3 regions of the Insulibacter thermoxylanivorax genome follow, and region 3 is predicted to be linked to each of the others. Evidence: predicted binding sites of a transcription regulator. Region 3 holds the regulator's gene; each other region holds the start of a gene.
The links. Region 3 encodes Rex, which represses fermentation and respiration genes when NADH is low (regulators of the CRP and FNR family bind a similar motif). Its sites were predicted from a motif close to TTGTGAAATATTTCACAA; they were not measured.
Positions count from the first base shown of each region.

Region 1 (5,548 bases), on a different contig from region 3:
TACGGGTGGGCATCCGGTACAGTCAAACCGAACCAGCCGGTGCTGTAATGGCTCGGATAGACCATCGGACTGATCACGTCGACATAGGTCGAGATCTTGTTAAAATCCTGTCCGATTCCTTCTGCTGCAGGCACGGATGCGGCATAGCCGAAGATGTCCACAGAGACGCGGACATCCAGCGGGTTCAGTTCCTCGCGCGCATACTTGACGAAGTCTGCTACAACATCGACCCGGGAGCGTTCGTCCTGCGCATAGATCAAGGAATCTGCCCGTGTCTCAAAGCCCTCAGGGAAGCGCACGTAGTCGAATTGGATCTCTCTAAAACCAAGAGCGACGGCTTCCTTCGCCACTTTGATGTTGTAGTCCCACACTTCCTTCATGTATGGATTGACGAAGCTTTCGGGATTGGCCTTGCCGTTGTGCCAGACGGTGCCGTCAGGCCGCAGGAAGGACAGATCCGGCCGCTGATTCGCCAGCACCGTATCCTTGAAGACGACGATGCGGGCGATTGGGTAGATGTCGTTCTCTTTAAGCGTATTCATGACATGGTGAATGTCCCGTATCCACTTTTTGTAGTTGCCGATCGCCTTAAGCTCAGGATCTGCTGGTTCGAAGGTCATGTAGCCGTGGTCTTCCTTGACGTCGATGACGACGGCATTGAGTTCCGTATCTTGGATGAGTTGGATCAGCTTGTCGAAACGGGAGATCCCGGCCGTAGGCCCTGTCATATAGATGCCTTTGATCTTAGGAGCATCAGGATCGGGATCGATCTTGCCGGCGGCATTGAGTTTTCCGGTCTCAGGGTCGACGATCTCTGGGACGACTTGGCGTTGTTCGTGAAATTGGATGGCTGCAGCGACGAGTTGTTCGAAGGTTACCGGACGCGCATCTTCACCGATGCCGAGCCCGAATATGTATAACAAAGCAGATAACAATAATTCCATCTTGTCTCCCCCATATTAGTTCATGACGTCGACACGGGCCATTCACCCGTGGACCGGCATTTTCCTTTATTATATATGAGGGAATAGGAAGCGAGTAGGGGGAAAGCAAAGAAATTTGAGGAAGTTTGTCGGACTTTCTCCCTTAAGAGCATTTTTTCTCAAAATAAGCTGAAATAAAACGCTTTACATTCGATCATGTGAAAATATTCACAATATTGTCATCGACACTATGTTCCATTTTTCACAAAGTCCGATTATAATATGAGTAAAGAAAGCTTTCTGAAAAAACTCAAATTTTTTTACGGTAATCGGGACGCAAAACATCCACTAGGGACTAAAAAGGTCCAATCATACCAATTGAAAAAATGTCCCAGTGCCGCAACAAAAAAAGGAGTACGCCAAAAAGGAGGAAACCAAAATGTCGACCAAAGAGAAAGTCATGAGCGAGCAGAACATGGCTAACGAAGTGGACGTGCTGGTTGCCAATGCGCAGGCTGCACTGAAGAAGTTTAGGGAATACGACCAAGAAACCATCGACCGCATCGTGAAGGAGATGGCGTTGGCAGGTCTGAACGATCACATGCGTCTGGCGAAGCTGGCCATCGAGGAAACGAAGCGCGGCGTCTATGAAGACAAGATCATCAAGAACATCTTCGCAACGGAGTATATCTACAATAATATCAAATACGACAAAACCGTCGGCGTGATCCGCGAGAACGAATATGAAGGCATCATCGAGATCGCAGAACCCGTTGGAGTGGTCGCCGGAGTGACGCCGGTCACGAACCCAACCTCGACGACGATGTTCAAATCCCTGATCGCGATCAAAACGCGGAACCCGATCATCTTCGCCTTCCACCCGTCTGCTCAAGAGTGCAGCAAGGAAGCGGCGAGAGTGGTGTATGAAGCGGCCGTAAGAGCAGGTGCACCGGAGCATTGCATCCAGTGGATCGAACATCCGGCGATCGAGAAGACGCAAGCCCTCATGCAGCATCCGGGCGTATCGCTGATTCTCGCAACAGGCGGCTCCGGCATGGTGAAGTCCGCTTACAGCTCGGGCAAACCAGCACTTGGCGTCGGTCCGGGCAACGTGCCTTGTTATATCGAGAAGACGGCGAACATCAATCAGGCCGTAACCGATCTCATCCTGTCGAAGACCTTCGACAACGGGATGATCTGCGCTTCGGAACAAGCGGTTATCATCGATAAGGAAATCTACAATGAAGTGAAAAAAGAACTGATCGCCAACAACTGCTACTTCCTGACGAAAGCCGAGAAGGCCAAGGTCGAGAAAGTGGTCATCAAAGAAAACGGTGCGGTGAATCCGGTGATCGTCGGCATGCCGGCGGCGAAGATCGCTGAACTGGCAGGGGTAAAGGTGCCGGAGGGCACGAAGATCCTGATTGCCGAGGCAGAAACCGTAGGTCCGGAAGAGCCGCTGTCCCGCGAGAAGTTAAGCCCAGTGCTGGCCTGCTATAAGGTGAACAGCACGGAGGAAGGATTCGAACGGGCAGAGCAGATGCTGCGCTTCGGCGGATTAGGGCACTCCGCGGTCATTCATTCCCGTGATGAGAAGGTCATCCGCGCCTTTGGTGAACGGATGCTGGCAGGCCGGATCATCTCCAACCTGCCATCTTCGCAGGGGGCAATCGGCGACATCTACAATGCATATATCCCTTCGCTGACTCTTGGCTGCGGCACCTACGGAGGCAACTCTGTATCGACCAACGTATCGACGATCAATCTCATCAATATCAAGAAAATTTCACAAAGAAGGGTTAATATGCAGTGGTTCAAAATACCTCCGAAAATCTACTTTGAAAAAAATGCAACGCAATACCTGGAGAAGATGCCGGAGATCTCTCGTGCCTTCATCGTGACGGACCCAGGTATGGTGAAGCTGGGCTATGTGGATAAAGTACTGTACTATCTGCGCAAGAGACGGGATTATGTACACAGCGAGATTTTCTCTGAGGTTGAACCGGATCCGTCCATCGAGACGGTGATGAAGGGCGTCGAGATGATGCGCAACTTCCAGCCGGACGTGATCATCGCGCTGGGCGGAGGTTCTCCGATGGACGCAGCGAAGGCGATGTGGCTGTTCTACGAATATCCGGATGTTGACTTCATGGGACTGAAGCAGAAGTTCTTGGATATCCGCAAGCGCGTCTTCAAATATCCCAAACTCGGCCGCAAGGCGAAATTCGTCGCCATCCCGACCACTTCGGGTACGGGTTCCGAAGTGACATCCTTCTCGGTCATCACCGACAAGAAGGCCAATACGAAATACCCGCTCGCGGACTATGAACTTACACCGGACGTAGCGATCATCGACCCGACCTATGTGATGTCCGTGCCGAAGACCGTTACCGCAGATACAGGTATGGACGTGCTGACTCACGCCATCGAGGCTTACGTATCGAATATGGCGAATGACTACACAGACGGACTGGCGATCAAGGCAATCCAACTGGTCTTCGAATACTTGCCGCGGGCTTATCACCATGGCAGCAGCGACGAATTGGCGAGAGAGAAGATGCACAACGCTTCGACGATCGCGGGGATGGCTTTCTCCAACGCGTTCCTGGGCATTAACCACAGCTTGGCGCACAAGCTTGGCGGTGCCTTCAAGATCGCGCACGGCCGTGCGAATGCCGTCCTGATGCCGCACGTCATACGCTACAATGCGACGAAGCCGACGAAGTTCGTCTCCTTCCCAAAATACGAGAGCTTCATCGCTGACAAGCGCTATGCGGAGATCGCCAGAGCGCTCGGTCTGCCGGCCAGAACGACGGAAGAAGGGGTCGAGAGCTTGATCAAGGCCGTCATTGATCTCGCGAAAGAGCTGGAGATCCCGATGAGCCTCGAAGCGAACGGCATTCCGAAGGACGAATTCGAACGGATGGTTCCGAAGCTTGCGGATATGGCCTTCGAAGACCAATGCACCACGGCGAATCCGAAGCTGCCGCTCGTGTCCGAGCTGGAGGAAATCTACCGTCAAGCCTACAAAGGCGTATAAAGTCGTACGTTTGAGATCGAACCTGTATAGGTCAGATCTGCAGCGAAGAGCAAATTCAAAATTCGAAGTCTAATGCTCGATTATTCTAACGCCACACCTCAATTCCATCCTATCTGTTGAATGTTGATAAGTCCCTGATAAGACTGCTGCGGCAGCTTAACAGGGACTTCTCTTATTGAATAAGGGAATATTTCTGATGTTCGCAGATGCTGCGCTGAACGATCTCGATGACGTCTTCTGCATCCAGCTGATGCTCTCCGTCTCTCAGCACGATCTTGGTGTTCAGTTCTTTGGGCGTCAGCGTGGGGTATAGTTCCGGGATATACTTCTTTACAATTCTGGACAGAGTTACGGTTTCCATCTGCATGTGAATCACCCTTCCAATCGAATATGGTCTTGCGATTAGAAAAAGCTGTTTCAACTAACGGTGCAGCCGTGGTTCCGGTGCCAGAATGTATTCAATTGAAGCTCTAACCCGATTCTATTCTAGTATATCATAATCCAGTGAGCTGAGCGTACTTGGCAATGATCGTCAGTGATTTTTGCGAAAGTCGCCGATCACCTCTGCCGTCTCGACGATGTTGACGAAGGCCTTTGGATCGACCTGGCGGATCATGCGTTTGAGTTCCGCGAGCTCATACCGCGTCGTCACCGTCATGAGCATGTCTCTCTCCTGTTCGCTGTAAGCGCCGGTGGTCTTGATGTGGGTGACGCCGCGCGGTCTCTGCAGCAGGAGCTCAAGCAGCCGGTCCTTCTCATTGGTGATGATGAAGGCGGTGACTTTGATATGGCGGATATGGATCATGTCGACGACCTTGCCTGTTACGAAGATGGAGATCAAGGAGTAGAGCGACAGATTCCAATCCTGCGTCAGATAGCCGTGCACGATAATGATGATTCCATTTAAGATGGAGAGTATGCTGCCCAGCGGGATATCGAAGTAGCGGGTGACGATCGAACCGATGATATCGAAGCCGCCCGTGGAGCCGCCGGCGCGCAGCGTGATGCCGATGCCGATGCCGGAGATCACGCCGCCGAAGATCGCGCCGATCAGCATATCCGTATCGCTCAGCACATCCACGGGGATGATCTGCATGAACCAAGAGGTCAGCACGACGGACAGCATGCTCAGCAGCACGAAGTACCTGCCGATGGCAAAATAACCCCACAGTAAAATAGGAACATTAATAACGAAATACAAAAGTCCGATATCCCATCCGGTAAAATAACCGATCATCATGGCGATACCGGACACGCCGCCGCTCAGCAGCTGGTGGCAGATCAGGAACATCTGGAATCCAACTGCAGTGAGCAAGGCTCCGATGCAGACGACGGCTATGGAGCGAATGTTTTGCATAACGGTGTTGGTTCTCATAACTGGGTCCCTCCTGTTCCTATTGTAGTATGTGTTAATTAGAAAAGAAACTGACGAATATGCACAAAGGAAAACTGGAAAATCGTTGATGTGTTGTGGTAAGATGGTGCAGTGATGTATGTAGAGAAAAGGAGCAATGATCCATATTGAAAAAAACATTCGAAGATTTCGGGCTTCAACCACAGGTTTTGAAGGCCATTCAGGAGATGG
Region 1 is NZ_BMAQ01000007.1:4,087-9,634, forward strand. Features, by position in the region: gene PRECH8_RS05510 (putative glycoside hydrolase) at 1-944, opposite strand, end outside; gene adhE (bifunctional acetaldehyde-CoA/alcohol dehydrogenase) at 1,363-3,963, shown strand; gene PRECH8_RS05520 (hypothetical protein) at 4,136-4,330, opposite strand; gene PRECH8_RS05525 (YitT family protein) at 4,496-5,338, opposite strand; gene cshA (degradosome RNA helicase CshA) at 5,545-5,548, shown strand, end outside.
Region 1: adhE (bifunctional acetaldehyde-CoA/alcohol dehydrogenase) is a predicted target of Rex. The motif match lies at 1,140-1,157, and genes of this name have one in related genera.

Region 2 (5,548 bases), on a different contig from region 3:
AACCCGCCAACGACACCATCATCCTACCATGTTTTGTCCGATTTTTACGTCAAAACTATCGACCCACCCAGCATCCAGATCACATTTATCCTAAATATAGGATAAAATCGCAACACCCCATCCACATGGTCACACTATCTCCGTGCTAACTGTTCCTGTGCCAGGCGGATCATCTCTCTGACCATCGTTCCGCCGATCCGGCCGCCAACCCTGCCTGCATCTTCCGTACTCAGATTGCCGTTATAGCCGGGCTGGAGGTTGATTCCGAGTGTTCTGGCCACTTCATACTTCACATTCTCCGGCCTCTGCGGATCCACTGGAAACCCTGCATCACGCATCACGCGTGCTTGGAACTGAGCCATCTGCGCCCTGGCCTCGGGCACTATAGGTGTACGTCTTCTGCGTCTGGCCAACGTTCATCCCTCCTTTTTTGCTTCTAGGATGCCGCGGCAAAGCATAAGACATTCACGCTCCAAGGGGCTTTAAGCCTCATACAAGGTCTGAGCGATCACCTGAACCATCCATCTAACGAGACGCAAGCCCCGCCTATCCCTCATCTTCTTCCAATTCCCACCTGACCGTGAGATGTTGATTGATATAATCGCGAATGATCATCTCTACAGCCGCTTCTTTCTCTTCCTCGCTCAGCGGCTCGAATTTATCCGGATTAAGATCTATCACCGCCTGACGGATCTCTTCCTCTCCCCAATAGACATTCAGTGCAAGTTTCATCCGTTCTGCCCCCTTCCAGCTTATCCCTGCATTATATCACAGTCTCCATGCCCGCAAAATGCATCATTCCTTTACAAAACATTATAAATCCTGCATCAAATATCAACATCTTTTGCAGGAGTTTTTGCTATAATACGATTGAAGTTTGTGCATCTGATCACCTGTGTTTCAGATGAATTCAGCGCAGTCTACATACCAAGGAGTGAGTGCTGCATGTTAAACTTTACGTTTCAGAACCCCACCAAGATCATCTTCGGGAAGGGGACTGTCAGTCAACTAGCCGAACAAGTGAAGCCCTTCGGAACGAGAGTCCTTCTCGTATACGGCGGGGGAAGCATCAAAAGAACCGGTCTCTATGACAAGGTAATCGAACAGCTCAAGAGCATCGATGCCGCGGTCTTCGAACTGCCTGGTGTTGAGCCGAATCCCCGTGTTACGACCGTTCGCAAAGGGATCGACATCTGCCGGAAGGAAGATGTTCAGCTCATTCTGGCGGTCGGCGGGGGAAGCGTCATCGATGCGGCCAAGGCGATCGCCGTTGGAGTACCTTATGAAGGAGACGTATGGGATTTCTTCGAGCGCAAGGCGCAGCCAGCGTCTGCTCTGCCGCTCGGCACCATCCTCACCTTATCTGCGACGGGTTCCGAAGCGAACGGGAACTTCGTCATCAGCAACTGGGAATTGAAATTAAAACGCGGTTCCGGCAGCCAGCACGCTTATCCGAGATTCTCGATCCTCGATCCCGAACTCACCTACACGGTGCCGCGCGAGCATGTCGTTAACGGAATCGTCGATATGATGAGCCACGTCTTCGAGCAATATTTCAGCAAGACGCCGAATACGCCGCTGCAAGAACGCTTCTGTGAATCCATCCTGCAGACGGTCATCGAAAATGCCGAAACCGCCCTTGCCAAGCCAACGGATTACGATGCGCGGGCGAATATCATGTGGTGCGGAACGATGGCCTTAAACGGCGGACAGATCAGCCTCGGCATGCAGGGAGATTGGGCGACGCACGAGATCGAACACCAGGTCAGCGCTATCTATGATATTGCACACGGCGCCGGACTTGCGATCATCTTCCCGAACTGGATGAAGTACGTCTACAAGGAACGCGTTGATCGTTTCGTCCAATACGCAACCCGTGTATGGAACATCGATCCGGCCGGCAAGAGCGATGAGGAAGTTGCACTGGCCGGCATCGAAGCCACCCGCGAGTTCTTCACCCGCATCGGTGCTCCTGCAACGCTGTCCGACGTCGGCATCGGCGATGAACATCTCGATCAGATGGCCGCAGAAGCCGTAAGGTTCGGTCCAATCGGCCAATTCAAAGAGCTGCACCAAGAAGATGTTAAGGAGATCCTTCGCATGAGTTTGTAAAGCAGCTCAAGTAAAGCAGCAAGCAAAAGGCTGGGTCCGCCCCATGGGCGAATCCAGCCTTTTCTTGTTTACAGGATGCGTATTGTTAGGATTCTGATTATTCGTCGGATTGACCTTTATTGGGCTTTGATTTTTTGCCCTCAACATAGTCCCACGGCGTGCCCAGCTTGAGGAGTGCCCAGCGGTCCAACCCGTACCAGCCCGCCACCTTCCAGGCCAGCACGATCCACGTCGCCAAGATGAACAGCAGCGGGTTCGAGCTGAGCGTCCCAGCGAACAAGAAGCTGACATTCATCAGTGCACCGAAGAAGGCTGCGATTCCCGTCAACAGTCCGAGGATCAAGCCCAGTCCTACAGCAATCTCACCGAAGACCACCAGATAAGAGAAGATCGCCGCATTCGGCAGCACCACATGTTCCAGAAATGCCGCATACCAGCCTGAAACATCTGCACCTGCTTCTGCTTTCGCCAGGGCGCCGTTTACAAACCCGCGGATCGCCGCCCCTGCTTCACTGCCTGTCCAAGCCTCGCTGCCGAACTTGCCAAGACCCGCCTTAAGCCACACATACCCCAGATACAAGCGGATGATCAGCCAGATCCAAGCGGATTTGGTACTGCTGAACAGAAACATCGAGACCGGATTTTCCTTGACGATGATGTAGTCTCCTTTGCGCACTACGGATTTCGCCTTTGCCATGATCACACTCTCCTCGTCTTTCCAAGATTGTCTAATTGTCTAATTTCACTGCTATCATAACACAGTGAAATCGTGCAGAAAATGTCGAAGTGATGTTCACATAATTGTGAAATTTATCACATTCACATTTTCCAATATCTATGTTATAGTAAAAGTGTAACAAAGATCACTAACAAAAGTCACGCCAACATCGTGATCTAAGTTACAAACCATCGCAGAGAGGAGTCGATCGGCATGAAGCACTTCCATTGGTTGAATCCTTGGAATCGGGGAAACATATCGTCCCTGATCTGCTGCCGAACTTTTTATTCCTGGGATTGTGAATTTTTTCACTCATATCTGTGAATTAAATCACAATTATTGATTTCTTTCGATCAAACCCTTAGTAAATAATGATTAGGAGATGATGATCATGGTCAAATTCTTAAGAGAAAACATATACGCAGCCGGCATCTTGCTGATCCTTCGCGTCTATCTCGGTTGGAGCTGGTTGACGGCCGGCTGGAACAAACTGATCGGCGGGTTCAATGCAGAAGGGTATCTGAAAAATGTCATAGCTAATCCCGTCATGAAGGGCGATGAAGTGATCTATCCGACTTATACAGCATTTTTGGAACATTTCGCTCTTCCGAACGTGAAACTCATCAACTTCTTGATCCCTGTCGGTGAGTTTCTGGTAGGCTTAGGTTTAATCCTGGGCGCTCTCACTGCCGCTGCCGCCTTCTTCGGACTCCTGATGAACTTCATGTTCCTCTTTGCCGGCACCATCAGCACCAATCCATGGATGGTCCTGATCGGCGGCATCATCTTCATGGCCGGTCACCATGCAGGACGGTTCGGCATCGACTATTACCTCATGCCGTTCCTAAGGAAGGTTTTCGCTCGCAAGGGGAAAACAGCAGCCAATCAAGACACCGCGGTCAAACCCGGCACCCGTCCTGCCGTGTAATACACCATCGTTGTATAATTAAGCAGTCCCTGGGGAGTCAAACTCCTAAGGGACTGCTTGACTGTATGGCTGCTTCATGATCTTCCGCTCCTCATTCCTACTCGCCTATAATCACCCTCACCTGCACCAGATCGATGATCCGTCCATCCCTCGCACTTCGGGCATATACCCATAGCTCTCCCGACGAAGTTGTCGGCTGGCGCTCATACCGCAAAGCAGATGAGAAGGTGCCGAATGCCGGCGCCCCTTCAGAAACCAACAAGGTTTTCTCTGAGATGACGGATTGTCGGTTATCATCGATTAATTGATAATGGATCACCGCTTCAAAAGCCCTGGCGATCCCTTCCAAGGCTTGACCGGGCATGATCCGTGAACCGGGCAGCGGCACGCGAACAAGGATATTGCGGGACGCGGGCAGCGGGATGATCAGTTCATAATCCTCGTAGAGCAGATCAGGTGAGAAACCAGGCCGGTTGGCATTGGCCTGGATGATCGCGTTCATCGGCACCCCCAACTCCCTCGAGATCGAGTAGAGGGACTGCCCGCGTTCCACACTGTAGATGAAGGCCGGCACCTCCAACGGGAGATCGGCATAGATGAGATTTATATTGGTGATCTGCGGGTTGAGGCCGGCGAGAATATCCGGGGTGACGGAGAAACGCAGGCCGATCGTATACAGGCTGTCGCCTGGATTGACGATATAGGTAATCTCTTGCCGCTGTCCGATCCCCGTCTCCGGAATCAGCAGCACCTGACCGGGATAGATCAATCCCGGGTCTGTGATCGGCGGGAACAGCGCATTGGTCTGCTCGATCAGTTGGACTTCACTGCCGAAGCGACGCGCGATGGAGTACAGGGTATCGCCCGGTCTTACGGTATAGATAATATGAACACCTTGCACGACAGGCACCTTCTATCACACTCCCTTAACAGGCTCTTATATAACAAGATATACAAACCGCATGGGAGAAGTGCCTATTTCCAAGAAAAAGGAGGACGGCATGTCTCCGTCCTCCTCTGTGACATAATCAGCGAGCGTGTACCTCGTTATACAACCGGTAGATGAGCACCGCAGCTTCTGCACGGGATACTTGATCCAACGGGCGTACTAAAGTCCCGTCTCCGCGGATGAGTCCCGCACTCGTCAGTCCTCTGATTGCATCGATTGCGTAAGACGAAATCTTCGCATGATCTTCAAACACCGTCAGATCAAATCCTGCACCCGCATCGTCATCCCACCTGCCTGCTGCTTGCATCGCGCGCGCTGCCATCACAAACATATCCTGCCGCGTGACCGGATCGCGCGGTTTGAAACTGCCGTCGCCCGTACCCTTGATGATGTTAAGTTCTGCTGCGATCTGAACTGCATCGTAATAGTAATCACCAGGTTTGACATCAGCAAATTGTTGAGCATGAATCCCATCGACCAGGCCTTCGAGCTCAAATACCCTTGTCAGAAGCAGAGCATAGTCCGCTCTCGTCAGCGTCTGTCCCGGAGCGAATGCATCGGCGGATACACCTTTGATCACTTCTTTCGCTGCCATGACTTCAATCTCATGCTTCGCCCAAGGATATGCAGCTAGATCTGCGAAGGTCTTGGCAGCGTATGCAATCGCGAACCGGCTGAAGTGTGTTGTCGTGAAGGCAACGCTCTCCGTCTCCGCCGCATATCTGCCGTTCGTGATCGTTGTGATCCTTCCTTGTTCATCGATATGCCAGACGACGATGAATTCATGGTTCGTTTCTGCAGCAGACGGCTTATATGGAATCTCAACGCGAACAGCAGACCT
Region 2 is NZ_BMAQ01000008.1:87,817-93,364, reverse strand. Features, by position in the region: gene PRECH8_RS05945 (alpha/beta-type small acid-soluble spore protein) at 135-413, opposite strand; gene PRECH8_RS05940 (hypothetical protein) at 547-732, opposite strand; gene PRECH8_RS05935 (iron-containing alcohol dehydrogenase) at 946-2,112, shown strand; gene PRECH8_RS05930 (DoxX family membrane protein) at 2,210-2,809, opposite strand; gene PRECH8_RS05925 (DoxX family membrane protein) at 3,222-3,758, shown strand; gene PRECH8_RS05920 (LysM peptidoglycan-binding domain-containing protein) at 3,856-4,668, opposite strand; gene PRECH8_RS05915 (right-handed parallel beta-helix repeat-containing protein) at 4,787-5,548, opposite strand, start outside.
Region 2: PRECH8_RS05925 (DoxX family membrane protein) is a predicted target of Rex. The motif match lies at 3,127-3,144, and genes of this name have one in related genera.

Region 3 (5,548 bases):
AACCGCCGGCACTTCCCAAGGGGACAACAGCATGGTCTTGCGCTTGAAGAAAGAGCAGCTTCCTGGAAACTGGGATGATTGCGTAAATATAGAGGACAATATCTATATGAAATTAACGGACATCTGCCGCAAGCTGGAGAAGGTAGCAGCGGGGATGAAGGAAGCTGAGAGCAGTTACAATCTGCAGAGTGCGGTCACGGACCTCAGCGGCAATATCGTGAACCTTGTGAAAATCCGAGACCACCTGCGCTTCTTGATCCAGCTTGATGATCCTAATTATGTTTACTGGATTGAGGCGAATGCCTTCTACAAGCATCGCTCGCTGTCGTTCATGAGCGTGCCGATCGATGTGAGTGAGCTGCTCAAGGACCAGTTATTCGATCAGAAGGAGAGCGTCGTGCTGACCTCTGCCACCTTGTCCGTTAATCAAACCTTTGATTATGTGGTTGAACAGCTAGGACTTAAGGAAGCCCATGACGAAGGACAGGTGAAGACGGTCCAGCTCCCTTCGCCGTTCCGTTATGATGAACAGGCACTTGTCTTGATCCCGCGGGATTTTCCAAGCATACGCGGTTCACACGCCGACAATCGCTTCCTCGAGATGCTGGTTCGTTCGCTGGCTGAGATCTCGCTGGTCAGCGAAGGCAGGATGATGGTGCTCTTCACCTCGTACAAGATGCTGCGGCAAGTGCACGGTGAGCTCAAGAACCGCCTGACCCAGCACCATATGCAGGTGCTTGGACAGGGAATCGAGAGCACAAACCGCAGCAAGCTGATTCGCATGTTCCAAGAAACGCCCAAATGCGTGCTGCTTGGCACCTCCAGCTTCTGGGAAGGGGTGGATATCCCGGGTGATGCGTTAAGCGTTCTGGCGATCGTCAGACTGCCTTTCCAGCCGCCGAATCACCCTTATGTGGAAGCGAAGAGCGAATATATGAAGAGCCGCAACATGAATCCATTCATGAAATATTCCGTACCGCAGGCGGTTATCCAGTTCAAGCAAGGCTTCGGCAGGCTTGTGCGCACGGTTAATGACAGAGGAATCGTTGTCGTGTATGATACTCGAGTGATCGATACGCAGTATGGCAAATATTTCTTGCGATCGCTGCCTAAACCGCGTATGGAGCAATCCGCTGCTGCTGACATGGCCGCACGTATTCGAGAGTGGCTGCAGTCTTCATATACTTGACGATGAAGGGAAGGGGTAGTATGAAGTCTTCGCTCAAAATATCCGAAACCGTCGTGCGTCGTTTGCCGATCTACCTTCGCTATCTGAATGAGCTGAGCATGAGAAATGTTCAAACGGTGTCATCTCAGGAACTGGGCAATCGGCTTGATCTCAATCCGGCTCAGATCCGCAAGGATCTAGCGTACTTCGGAGAGTTCGGCAAGAAGGGGATAGGTTATGATGTCAGTTATTTGATCGAGAAGATCCGGCAGATCTTAAAGCTTGATCAGACGATCAATGTGGCGCTGATCGGGGCGGGTAATCTGGGGGTTGCCCTCTGCAACTACAATATGTATCAGAAGGACAATATGAAGATCCAAGCGGTCTTCGATAATCATCCAGACAAAATCGGCCAGACGATTAATCATCTGACTGTACTGCCGCTCAGTCAGATGCATGAGAAGATTAGAGCCGAGAACATCCGGGTAGGGATCATCACCGTGCCTGCATCGGAGGCGCAGAACGTCGCTGATCAATTGGTTGAGGCAGGCATTGAGGGGATCCTGAACTTTGCGCCGACGATCATTAAAGTGCCCGAGCACATCCGGGTGCATTATGCAGATTTTACAGCAGATCTGTTAAGCTTGGCATATTATCTGGAGTGAGTTCTGGGATTACTTGTAAGAGGAAGAATAGTCAGGAGGTAGGGAGCTTTGCGTATAAGGATCAAAGATGGGCTGTATCTAACGATGGATGAACAGAACTTGTATGCCTCCGGTGATCTGCTGATCGAGGATGACCGGATCATTCAAGTCGGCGGGCAGGCGCCGGAAGATTGGCAGGCGGATGAGACGATCAGCGGCAAAGGGAAACTGTTCATGCCCGGCCTGGTCAATACCCACGGTCACACGCCGATGTCTCTCCTAAGAGGCTATGCTGATGATCTGGCATTGCAAGTATGGCTTGAAGATCATATGTGGCCGATGGAAGCGAAGTACACGGAACAGGATGTGCGTTATGGTTCGCTGCTCTCCATCGTCGAGATGATCAAGGGCGGAACGACGACCTTCGTTGATATGTACGATCATACGGAGGTGATCGCCGCTGCTGTGGAAGAGTCGGGCATGCGCGCCGTCTTGACGCGGGGCGTTATCGGTCTGTGCTCGAAGGAGGAGCAGCAGGCGAAGCTGCAGCATGCCGTTAACTTCGCAAAGGAATGGCACGGCAAAGCCGATGGCCGGATCACGACGATGCTGTCGCCGCATGCCCCTTATACATGCCCGCCGGATTATATTGAACAATTCGTCGAGGCTTCCCGCGATCTGAATCTGCCCATCCATACGCATATGTCAGAGACGATCAAGGAAGTGGAACAGAATGTGAAGGATTACGGCGCAAGACCCGTCGAGCATCTGCTGAAGCTCGGTGTGTTCGACAGGCCTTGTCTGCTGGCTCACGCCGTCCACCTGACGGATGAGGAGATCAGCATCTTGGCTGAATATGATGTGCGAGTCTCCCACAATCCTGGCAGCAATTTAAAGCTGGCAAGCGGCATCGCCCGTGTCCCGGAACTGCTGCGTGCCGGGGTGAAAGTCTCCTTGGGCACTGACAGCTCGGCCAGCAACAACAATTTGGACATGTTTGAGGAGATTCGGTTGGCCGCACTGCTGCACAAAGGGGTTACGTATGATCCGACCGTAGTGCCGGCGTTAACGGCGCTTCGCATGGGTACGATCGCAGGCGCTGAGTCGATCTGGCTTGATGAGGTGGGACTCTTAAAACCCGGTTGCAAAGCGGATATCATCGCCATTGACATCGATCAACCGCATATGATCCCGCATACGGATCTGGTTTCGCATATCGTGTATTCCGCTTCCCAACATGATGTTACCGATGTATGGGTTGATGGCAGACAGCTGTTAAAGAATCGAGCACTAACGACTCTGGACGAAGAGCAGATCCGCTGGGAAGCGGCAAGATGCTTTGAACGGTTAAATGGCTAGAAGCAGATTGGAAGAATGGCGGGAAGAGAGCAGGCGCCGTACCATTCGGGCGGCCATCATCAGCAGTGTCACCCTTGTGCTTCTGGCTCTCTTCCTCTTACATCGCTGGTATGTATCGATCCATGCATCGTATTGGGAACAGCGGGATATGAGCGTCAGCGAGGCGGTCTATGCCGGCCAGCTAATCGAAGTATGGTCCTCCGAAACCTATAACGGCGAGCAGCCCTGGTTCATCATCCAAGGGATGGATGAGGAAGGACAAGCGAAGATCGTATGGGTATCCGAAGAGCAAACCATCGTCAAACCGTTGGAGGAAGGAATCACAGAGGATGAAACGCGGCGGATCGTTCTGAACAGCAGCCCGTTAGCGTCGATCATTCGTGTGACGCCGGGCGTTTGGCAAGACGAGTTGTGCTATGAAGTCTACTACAAGGTTCCGCACCCTGACGGCGAAATCTATTACTATGCTTACATACGCTTCGAAGACGGCAAGTTGATCGAGACACTCCGCCTCGGCCGGTGACTTCCACACTTTACATCCGTCAGACAGCAAGCGACTGTGATATACTGTGATATATACTACTATCAATATAATTCGTATATATCCTAGTTTATCGAAGGTGATATAGAAAGGAGCCGTGATGATGAATTTACGTCTCACGCCTATCATCATAAGTATCGCCGTAAGTTCGCTTGTCTTGTTTGGCGGATGGTCTGTTTATCATAGCGTAGCAATGAAGAATCCAATCGTAGAAACCGCAAAGAAATTCCCCGGCGTGGAAGAAGCTTCCGTTGAGTTCGCGCAAGGAGCCGTGAACCTGCGCCTTGTCGTCAACAAAGAAGCGGATCTTCACGGGGTTATCGATGCCTTGCATCGTGAGGCTGCTAATGCCATAGGCGGCAGGAATCTAAAAATCGATATCATCGATCATGCCAGTGAGCGCTTGGATGAATGGTGGTCCCAGGTGCTCTTCGAGGTCGCTGAGGTGATGGAGAAGAGAAGTTACAGCGACCTGCCGAAGATCCTAGAAGCGAACAAGCTTGCAGGGATGAGCATCGATACGGCCATCGATGACACCTATGTCTATATCCGGCTGGTGGATGGAGATCATGTGAAGTTTGTCTTGCTGGAACGCATGCCCGCGCTGATGGGGGTGTGGACCAGTGAGTAAATACGGCAAGGAGATTCTGATCGGTACGATTCCAGTATTGGTGATTTTCTTAGCTTATATCGGTGTGAATATCGTTCCGCTATTGTTTGTCGGCTTCATAGGTACGATGATGTTGTTGATGCTCCGTCAACGCGGCGGCATCGGCGCAGCCGCAGAGAAAAAGACGAAACGGGCCGTAGTCACGAGTAAGATCAGCTTCGATGAGATCGGCGGACAGGATCGAGCCAAGCAGGAGATCATCGAAGCAATGGATTTTCTGATTAAGCATGAAGAGATCAAGAAGATGGGCATCCGGCCGCTCAAGGGGATCCTGCTGACCGGCCCTCCCGGAACAGGGAAGACCTTGCTGGCCAAGGCGGCAGCCCATTATACCGACTCGGTGTTCATCGCGGCCTCCGGCAGTGAATTCGTCGAGATGTATGTCGGTGTCGGAGCGAGCCGGATCCGCGATCTGTTCAAGGATGCGCGCAGCCGCGCCCACAAGGAAGGCAAGGAAAGCGCAATCGTCTTCATCGATGAGATCGATGTGATCGGCGGCAAACGGGACGGCGGTCAGCACAAGGAATATGATCAGACCCTGAACCAACTGCTGACGGAGATGGACGGCATCCATACGGGGGAATCCCCGCGGATCATGGTGATCGCTGCCACCAACCGCAAGGAGATCTTGGATCCCGCCTTGCTTCGCCCCGGACGCTTCGACCGGCATATTCAGGTCGATCTGCCCGATAAGAAGGGCCGCCGTCATATTCTCTCCATCCACGCGGCGAATAAGCCGCTGGCGGATGATGTCGATCTGGACAAGATCGCCGAGGAGACCTACCGGTTCTCCGGCGCGATGCTGGAGAGCGTCATGAACGAAGGGGCGATCTATGCGATGCGCGATGGTTCTGAGCTGATCGAACAGAAGCATCTGGCGCTGGCGATCGACAAAGTCATGTTGGGAGAGCAGACGGACCGGGAGACGACCAGAGAAGAGAAAAAACGCGTCGCCCTGCACGAATTGGGTCATGCTCTGATGGCTGAACTCCTGCGTCCGAACTCCGTATCCCAAGTCTCCCTGCGTCCGCGCGGAGGAGCCCTTGGCTACGTCCGTCACAATCCGCAGAAGGAGCAATATCTGTATACGCGGACTTACCTGGAAGAGCAGATCATGATCTCTCTTGCGGGGGCCGTCGCTGAAGAGATGTTCTATGGCGGGCGCA
Region 3 is NZ_BMAQ01000001.1:215,814-221,361, forward strand. Features, by position in the region: gene dinG (ATP-dependent DNA helicase DinG) at 1-1,189, shown strand, start outside; gene PRECH8_RS01090 (redox-sensing transcriptional repressor Rex) at 1,210-1,833, shown strand; gene PRECH8_RS01095 (amidohydrolase) at 1,918-3,171, shown strand; gene PRECH8_RS01100 (cell wall elongation regulator TseB-like domain-containing protein) at 3,164-3,694, shown strand; gene PRECH8_RS01105 (hypothetical protein) at 3,906-4,343, shown strand; gene PRECH8_RS01110 (AAA family ATPase) at 4,336-5,548, shown strand, end outside.